DNA from 2 places in the Paenalkalicoccus suaedae genome. Region 1 is predicted to be linked to the other one. Evidence: riboswitches for the same ligand, from Rfam matches in the RefSeq annotation. Region 1 holds a riboswitch; the other holds the start of a gene.
What was found. Region 1 has a riboswitch for lysine ahead of FLK61_RS15000 (Na+/H+ antiporter NhaC family protein). Riboswitches for the same ligand answer to the same signal wherever they lie in the genome.
Positions count from the first base shown of each region.

Region 1 (4,435 bases):
ATAAGAATGCTGCTCCACCACTTTCACCTGTTACATACGCAAAACGCCAAATGTTCCCTAGACCTACAGCAGAACCAACGGCTGCCAGGATAAACCCTAATCTTGTGGCAAACTGCTCACGAGACTGATCCATGAAAAAAACTCCCCTCTACATAGCTGTATTTTAAAACTAAAAATAATTGCTAAGACTATTACTGCTTTAGGAAAATAGGTGTAAGCCTCCTCCTTTTATTAACTTTTTGATCATACAAATGATCTTGTCTTCGCTATTTTATTATAATTATCAGAAAATAGAATGTCAAAGTATTTTCTGAATATTCGACACAAATTATGATGATTTCTCACATTTATGCGCATAAACTGAAATGTAAGCGCTTAAATAAGTTATGATGCTTTAGAATAGTAAGGGGTGGTTTCTTCAACCTTCTTCAATTATGTGACAGAAATCGAGTGATTTCTTTCTTAATATAGAGTTTTGTAGGTGTGATTTCTCCAATTAATAGAGTGAGAAGTTGTGTTTATAGTGTATTTATCTGCTTCGAAATAAGGTTAGACGCTTCTACATATTATTGAGAATAGTTATGATCTTTAGTTTAATTTTATGTTCCGCTTTTTAAAGTTATGTTCTTGATCCTGATGTTATGTTCCGCATCTAAACTTTATGGACTCCATGGACTTTTTGAACATCGTTATGTTCCTAATTTTGCTTTTATGTTCCCCGTTTTAAAGTTATGTTCCTTAAACAGAAGTTATGGACTTCCGCAGTGATTGCGCGCATAAACTAGCTTTATGCGCGACGTGCCGCTGCAAAAGGCTAATCGGTTTTTCTCGCGCTAGTTGCATCATTCGCTTGCTAGTGCCGTCTATTCCTCGCCCATTTCTTTCCCCTTCTCCCCTCACCAACACCAAAAACAAAAGGCCCTCACATAACGTGAGAGCCTTCCGTCTTACAAGTCTTATTACCCGATCGTGCCGAGTCTTCCTACGATTACTTTCGTGACACCTAGCGTCAGCGCTAACGTTACAGCACCTACTAACAGTCCAACAATCGTCGATCCTGTTACTCCTAGTGCTAAGAAAGCGATAATAGCTACGAATCCGATCAACAGTGCGTAAGGTAGCTGGGTTGTCACGTGATCGATGTGATGACTTCCCGCTCCTGCTGAAGAAAGAATCGTTGTATCTGAAATTGGTGAACAGTGGTCACCGAAGATTGCACCAGCAAGTACTGCTGCTAAAACTGGTAGCATAAGCGTAATATCTGTTTGTGCAGCAATTTCTCCTGCGATCGGTAGCATGATGGCAAATGTGCCCCATGATGTTCCTGTACTAAATGCCATGAACCCTGCGATCACAAAGAGTAGCGCTGGTAAAATAGCGAGTGGAATAAATTCGTTTACTTGGCTTGCTAAATATTCTCCTGTACCTAATGCGTCAATGACTTCAATAATCGTCCACGCAAAAATGAGGATATAAATAGCAGGTAGCATCGACTTAATTCCCGCCCATAGGCCAAGACCTACTTGCTTTACTTCTACACGACGTACGAATGCTAACACTACTGCTACGGCGAAACTAATTAGTCCACCATATACGAGGGAAGCAGCGACGTCTGTATTTTCAAATGTAGCAAGAAGAGACGCAGTGCCTTCTGTTGCTTGAATACCTGTAATCACCATGAACATAACTGTACCTGCAATTAATACGGCAATTGGTACAACGAGGTCAGAAACCTTGCCTTTTGCTTCTGGAGCTTCTAACCCAGTTTCCCCAGGAATAGCGCCTTTGCTTTGATCAAACAATTCACCGGACGTAACCGCTAGACGCTCGTGATGACGCATCGCACCGATATCAAGCTTAAAGTATGCGACCGCAAATACCGTGATGATCGCAAATACCGCATAAAAGTTCATTGGAGCGATCAGTAGAAATGCCTGTAAAGAGCCATACTGCGTCACACCGTGAGCAGTTAAAATACCACCGATAATCGTGATAATGTATGCACCCCAGCTTGAGACTGGAGAAATCACACACATTGGAGCCGCCGTAGAGTCCACAATATACGCGAGCTTAGCACGCGAAATACGATGACGGTCTGTTAGCGGTCGACTAACGTTCCCGACTGTTAAGCTGTTAAAATAATCATCGATAAAGATGATTATTCCTAAAAATGCTGCAACAAACTGTGCGCCAATGCGCGTCTTCACTCGCGCAAGCGCCCACTCTCCGAATGCTCGTCCCCCACCTGTAATGGTGATAAGTGCCGCAATCATTCCGAGTAGTAGCAGGAATAAGATAATATAAAATTCCCACGTATTTATGCCATCCTCCGTCCAAAAGATGCCTGTGACGGTCGACATTATTTGTGTAAATGCCTCGTTAATAAACATATCCTGCTGTTGGTTGACCATTAAGGCTCCAACAATAATACCAACACCAAGTGACACTAACACGCGCTTCGTGATAAGCACGAGCACAAGTGCAAGCACCGGTGGCAGCAGGGATAGGATACCGTGATCCATGAGTATTGCCCCTTCCTCTATATAAAAATGTGGATAGTAGTGTGATCTCTGGACAATAAAAAAAGCAAGGGAGAGTATCCCCTGCTATCTACAGATGATCCTCACTACAAACGTTTCGCAGTTCTCCACGCTGAGCTATACAAGCACGTGCGTGACAGTCCAGCACTTATTAAGTGCAGGCCCAGCTAATTATGTGTTGACGGTACATAATTGCTTCGGCAAAGAACCCTTTCACATGCGTGCATCGCTCGTCTAAGCTTCCGCATATTACTCTTTTTCTTCGCGCCTCTACCTCACATTGTTAGGAGGTATCTATTGCTATGAACTTGTCGAAGTTTCCCGAATTAGAATAACAAATATCAAGGCTAATTTCAATGCTTTTTACCTAGCCCATTATATTCTATTAATTGCAACAGTTGCGAAGCTTCTTACTACCCTTTTTCTTACATAGCAAATATAGCCGGCCCTTACCCACCGCCGCCCTGATTTGGATTGATGACTGCTGGAATCGTTCCACTGCCACCATAATAATCCGGAACATCACCAGGTAACCAAACCATCGTAACAGGCACTGCGGTCTTTACAACAGCGGTATCCGTAGCAAATGGAATAACGACTTTTACGTCGACTTCAATATCCACAGAGACGCTTAAGTACGCATTATTAATCCCTACAGACATCACTTCATGCTTCATTTGCGACTTCACGTCCCCAATCGCTGAGAGTCTGACAGGAATCTCAGGACCCAAGTGGGCGAGTAGCGCATTCTTCGTTGCCTGCCCTAAAGGAATCATATGAATAATACCATCTTCAGAAAATGATGCTCCATCGTGAGGCAACGAGTCATCCGGAGCTACATGATAATCACGAATCTTGCCCTGTTCAATATCATTTAAGTAATTTTGCACTCTCTTCGTCGTTTCTTGAAGAACACGATTGACGATAACGGGGTTTAACTGGACAGAGTTAACTTGCTGATTCTGATCATATTCATAAATGAGGACATCCTCCATGTGGCTCTCCTCTAAAATTTGACTGGAGATGGCATCATTGATAGCGAGTGTCGCTATACGTTGAGTCTCTGTTTTAGCTATGGCAATAATAGTTGGTCGAACGCCTTTCTCTACTAAGATTAACCCCTGTACAGTCAGAACAATAAAAATAGCACAGGACAAGAGAAAGACGACTTTGAGTGGTAACGGTCCTCTTCGTGACTGTCTTCGGCGCAAGCGCTGCTTTAACATGATTGTCCACGCCCCTTCCACACAAACTATGCAAAAAAAGCCACTCTCATGCTAAGAGAGTGGCTCAACCGCATCATATGTACGGAAGTAGAAGTCATACGGATTCTTTTCATCCTTGACCCCTTTTTGTTCTTCTTTTAACACCCATTTAGTTGGGTCTAGTTCTGGGAAATAGGTATCCCCTTCAAACTCACTGTCAATATACGTCACGTAGACACGGTCCACTTTATCCAAGTAGTAACGGAATATCTCTGCTCCACCTATGATAAATGCTTTTTCATCCTGACTTAACAGCGTCGTTAATTCCTCAAAGGAATGAACGACTTCAGCACCTTCTTGGCTGTAGCCTTCGTTACGTGTGAGAATGATGGAGCGTCTATTAGGTAGTGGTCTACCGATCGACTCAAACGTTTTGCGACCCATCACGATCGTAGACCCGGTCGTAGTCCGCTTAAAAAAAGCGAGATCCGCTGGGAGATGCCACGGCATCGCATTATCACGTCCAATAACTCGATTGCGATCATGTGCTACTATCATTGCAAGCATCGTCATTCCTCCTTGTTAGACTGCGATAGGTGCTTTAATAGAAGGGTGAGGCTCATATCCTTCCAGTGTAATGTCCTCGATCTCTGCGTCAAAGATAGACGTTAACGACTCGTTAATCGTAAT
Region 1 covers NZ_CP041372.2:2,786,921-2,791,355, forward strand. Annotated here, with positions in the region: gene FLK61_RS14995 (sodium-dependent transporter) at 1-133, opposite strand, end outside; gene FLK61_RS15000 (Na+/H+ antiporter NhaC family protein) at 960-2,522, opposite strand; lysine riboswitch at 2,633-2,821, opposite strand; gene yunB (sporulation protein YunB) at 2,990-3,766, opposite strand; gene FLK61_RS15010 (dihydrofolate reductase) at 3,818-4,312, opposite strand; gene FLK61_RS15015 (thymidylate synthase) at 4,328-4,435, opposite strand, start outside.

Region 2 (4,435 bases), 1.2 Mb from region 1:
TTCAAACGCTCTTATTCAACGTCGTATACTTTTACTTCTTCCATTACATCGCCTTGCTTGATGCGATCCATCACGTCAAGGCCTTCAATAACTTGGCCAAAAACAGTGTGAACACCATCTAGGTGCGGCTGTGGATCGAATACGAGGAAGAATTGGCTTCCACCAGTGTCACGACCTGCATGTGCCATAGAGAGAGTGCCTTTTTGGTGCTTATGTGGGTTGCCTTCTGTTTCACATTTGATTGTGTAACCAGGTCCGCCAGTTCCTGTTCCGTTTGGACATCCGCCCTGTGCAACAAAACCTGGAATAACTCGGTGGAAGTTTAATCCGTTATAAAAACCGTCGCTCGCAAGCTTCTCAAAGTTTTCTACGTGTCCTGGTGCTGCTTCTGGGAAAAATTCAATAACAATCTTTTCTCCGTTGCCAAAAATAATTTCGCCTTTTTTCATGTGAATTGCCTCCATTGTTTAACGATTTTATACCTTACATAGTGTAGCAGAGAATCACTTAAAGGTCACGTTTATGCTTTTTCAGGAAGCATAATTTTTGAGTATCGATTCTCACGTCTTGTTAAATCTTCAAACTGCTCTCTTTCGATCACACATTCATGCTCCCCATCCTCAACGAACACGACAGCAGGACGTAGAATCCGGTTATAATTGTTTGCCATCGAGTAACCATAGGCACCTGTTGAGAAGACAGCTAAAATATCACCTTGCTCGATTTTTGGGAGATTAATATCCCAGATTAGCATATCCCCGCTCTCGCAACATTTACCTGCAATAGATACAACCTCTTCAGGCTCCGCGTGAGCACGGTTAGCTAATGTCGCGGAGTATTCAGCCTGATAAAGCGCAGGGCGAATATTGTCCGTCATGCCTCCGTCAACTGATACATACGTGCGTACATCAGGAATTTCTTTACGTGTTCCGAGCGTGTAGAGAGTTGTTCCTGCTTCTCCAACTAAAGCGCGCCCAGGCTCTATCCAAAATTCCGGAAGAGGCTTATTTAATCTGTTAGATTCTTTTTTAGCCGCTTCTACCATTTTGTCGATGTACGTTGATAGTGGGAGTGGTTCGTCATTTTCAGTGTAGCGAATTCCAAATCCTCCACCAACGTTTAGTACGTTTGGATAGTAATCGAACTTGTTTACCCAACCTTCGATGGATGCATAAATCTCCTTGACTGCCTCTTCAAAGCCTTCTGCACGGAAAATTTGGGAACCGATATGAGAATGAACGCCTTGAAGCGTTAGGAATTCATGAGAAGTAATCATATCGATTGCCTTGTCTGCCTGCGCGCTATTTAAATCAAATCCGAATTTAGAATCCTCTTGACCAGTTGAAATATATTCATGCGTGTGTGCCTCTACACCAGGTGTGATGCGAATGAGCACATCCATTTGTTGCTTACTTGACTCCGTCAAAGCCATCAACCATGATAGCTCTGTAAAATTGTCTACGACAATACAGCCGATTTTATGTGTGACGGCCATCTCAAGCTCGTCTGGTGTTTTATTATTTCCGTGGAAGTGAATGCGTTCAACTGGAAAGCCTGCTTCAAGCGCTGTATAAAGCTCACCGCCAGAGCAAACATCTAAGCTCAGTTCTAATTCGTTTGCAAGCTCAATCATCGCAATGCAGCTGAATGCTTTGGATGCGTAAGCAATTTGATAAGACACAGATTGATTTTTAAAAGCATCGTGAAACTCATTAGCCCGATCTCGAATGTCTTTTACATCATACACAAATAAAGGGGTTCCGTACGCTTCCTTAAGCGTCTCCGTTGAGACTCCACCAATTTCTATAAACCCACGCTCATTTACTTTCGTCGTCCCTCTGTATGTCATTTATCTCCGCTCCTACTCTATTTGAATATAAAAAAGGGAATGAGGGCGTCACACACACTCATTCCCGACCCGTACCTAAACGTATTCGGAAAGATAGTGCTCCACTGCTATAGTGACAGTGTCTGGCTTCTTAAACCAGACCCCAGGGAGGTGAAATGAGGTACTTCACGCCCCTTCGGCAATGTAACCTTTCTAACATGATCATCGCCTCCTCAGACTATCATGCTGTACTTTTTTACACCGCGCCTCTATCCTTCTATTCAATTCATTTTATTCAAGATAGCATAGGGCTAAAAGATTCGCAACCGTTACGAGGAAGTTCGTTGTTTTATCCTGTCTGGCGGATGGACAATACTAGGACGTAATAGTTTCAATGGCACTGGCTTTCGGAAGAAAATATCAAGGCACGCAATTGGATAAAAGGGAATAAACGGCCAAAAATAAGGTGTCTCGAGCGCTTTCCTTGTGGAAATAAATAACATCATGACAGTTAAGCCAATGACAAATCCAGGGAGACCAGCAATAGCAACAGCTGTGATTAAAAGTATTCTCATGATTTTCATCGCAAAGGCAAGCTCATAGCTTGGAGTAGCAAACATACCGACGGCGGAGATTGCTACATAAAGGATGACCTCTGGCACAAATAATCCGACGCTAATCGCAACCTCTCCAATTAGGAGTGCCGCAACTAAACCCAATGCAGTCGCAAGAGGTGATGGGGTGTGAATGGCAGCCATTCTCAAGAGCTCAATTCCAAGCTCCGCAAATAGTATTTGCCAAAATATCGGAACATTTGACATCTCATTTGGTCCGATAAAAGATAGGTGATCAGGTAATAGTGTAGGTTCGAGCACAAACAATAGCCATAGTGGTAAAACAAGAAGGGAGAATAGCATCCCAGAGAATCGAACCCATCTTAAGAATGTCCCAATAGCTGGCGCTTGGCGATATTCTTCCGCGTGCTGCACGTGATGAAAAAAGGTTGTTGGAAAAATCATGACACTTGGAGAAGAGTCCACATAACAGACGACGTGACCCTCGAGTAGATGGGTTGCACATACGTCAGGACGCTCCGTATAGCGCACCATAGGGAAGGGATTCATTCCTTGCTTGACGATGTATTCCTCTACCACTTTGTCGGCCATAGTGAGGCCGTCGATATCGATCTGCTCAAGCTCTTTAAATACAATATCAACCGAGTTTTGATCGGCTACACCTTCAATATACGCCACACAAATATCTGTTTTAGAACGCCTTCCGACCTGAACCATAACATTCCGTAAGTTTTCGTCACGAATCCGGCGTCTCGTGAGCGCGGTATTCTCAATAATATTTTCAGTAAAACCATCTCGACTTCCTCTTACAACTCTTTCCGTGTCAGGTTCTTCAGGTCCGCGCCCAGGGTATCTCCTCGCATCAATGATTAACGCTTCAGACTCTCCATCAATTAAAATGACAACGAGTCCAGATAACACTTGCTTTATAATCGTATCGTACTCATCCGTGAGCTCTACCTGCATATGAGTCAGTCTGTTGAGCATCATCTCTTTCGTGTCACGCTTTTTCCTCTCCATACTGTCAACGAACATGAGCTTATCTAAAATATCAATTAGGTGGGAAATATCGCAAAGTCCCGTCACAAAATATAGCTTGATTCCGACATCATGAATAAACAGGGAGCGTTTATCAACATCAAAACTCTTATCTATTCCTAATCGGTCTTGTAAAATTTCCTCATTCACTTTTAAATCGGTTGAAAGCATCTGCTTCTCCCCCTCTCAAGGACCTTCTGTTGAGGGTTAGTATGTGTTTAGGTTTTAGTAATTATGTAAGGCTGTTTTCTTAAGACAAAAAGCACCCCTTTAGAAGAAAAAGAGGTGCTTCCTTTTTAACTTGTCTGCTCTAACTTTTCTTTCAGCGTCTCTAAAATTTTCTTCTCAAGCCTTGAGACTTGGACTTGGGAAATGCCTAACCTTGCCGCAACTTGAGACTGCGTTTGATCCTTATAGTAACGAAGCATGATAATTATGCGAGAACGTTCATCTAAATGCTTCATTTCCTCGCGAAGTGCCAGTTTGTCAAACCAATACCTGTCTGGTTCATCAGCCATTTGATCTAAAATGGTGATTGGTTCTCCGTCATTTTCGTAAATAGTCTCATGAATCGATGCAAGTTGTCTGCTAGCATCTTGTGCAAAGACGACTTCTTCAGGTGACAGCTCTAAAAAAGAGGCGATCTCCTTAACTGTCGGCACTCTTCCTAGCTCCTTCATGAGCTGCTCTGACGTTTTCCTAACTTGGTTACTAAGCTCCTTGATTGATCTACTAACCTTTACCGCACCATCATCCCGTAAAAATCGTTGAATCTCTCCAATGATCATCGGTACGGCATACGTCGAGAACTTCACGTCATAGCTCAAATCAAATTTATCAATGGATTTCATAAGCCCTATGCAGCCTATTTGGAATAAATCTTCCTGCTCATAACCTCTATTCGAAAATCGTTGTACAACAGACCACACGAGCCGAGTATTGTGCTTCACAATTTTGTGACGTGCAGGTACGTCTCCACTTTGCGCTTTGACTA
Region 2 covers NZ_CP041372.2:1,594,960-1,599,394, reverse strand. Annotated here, with positions in the region: gene FLK61_RS08645 (peptidylprolyl isomerase) at 12-449, opposite strand; gene lysA (diaminopimelate decarboxylase) at 521-1,849, opposite strand; lysine riboswitch at 1,936-2,108, opposite strand; gene FLK61_RS08635 (spore germination protein) at 2,158-3,612, opposite strand; gene sigF (RNA polymerase sporulation sigma factor SigF) at 3,738-4,435, opposite strand, start outside.
Region 2: linked by a shared signal. The riboswitch ahead of lysA (diaminopimelate decarboxylase) and the one ahead of FLK61_RS15000 (Na+/H+ antiporter NhaC family protein) in region 1 are both predicted to bind lysine.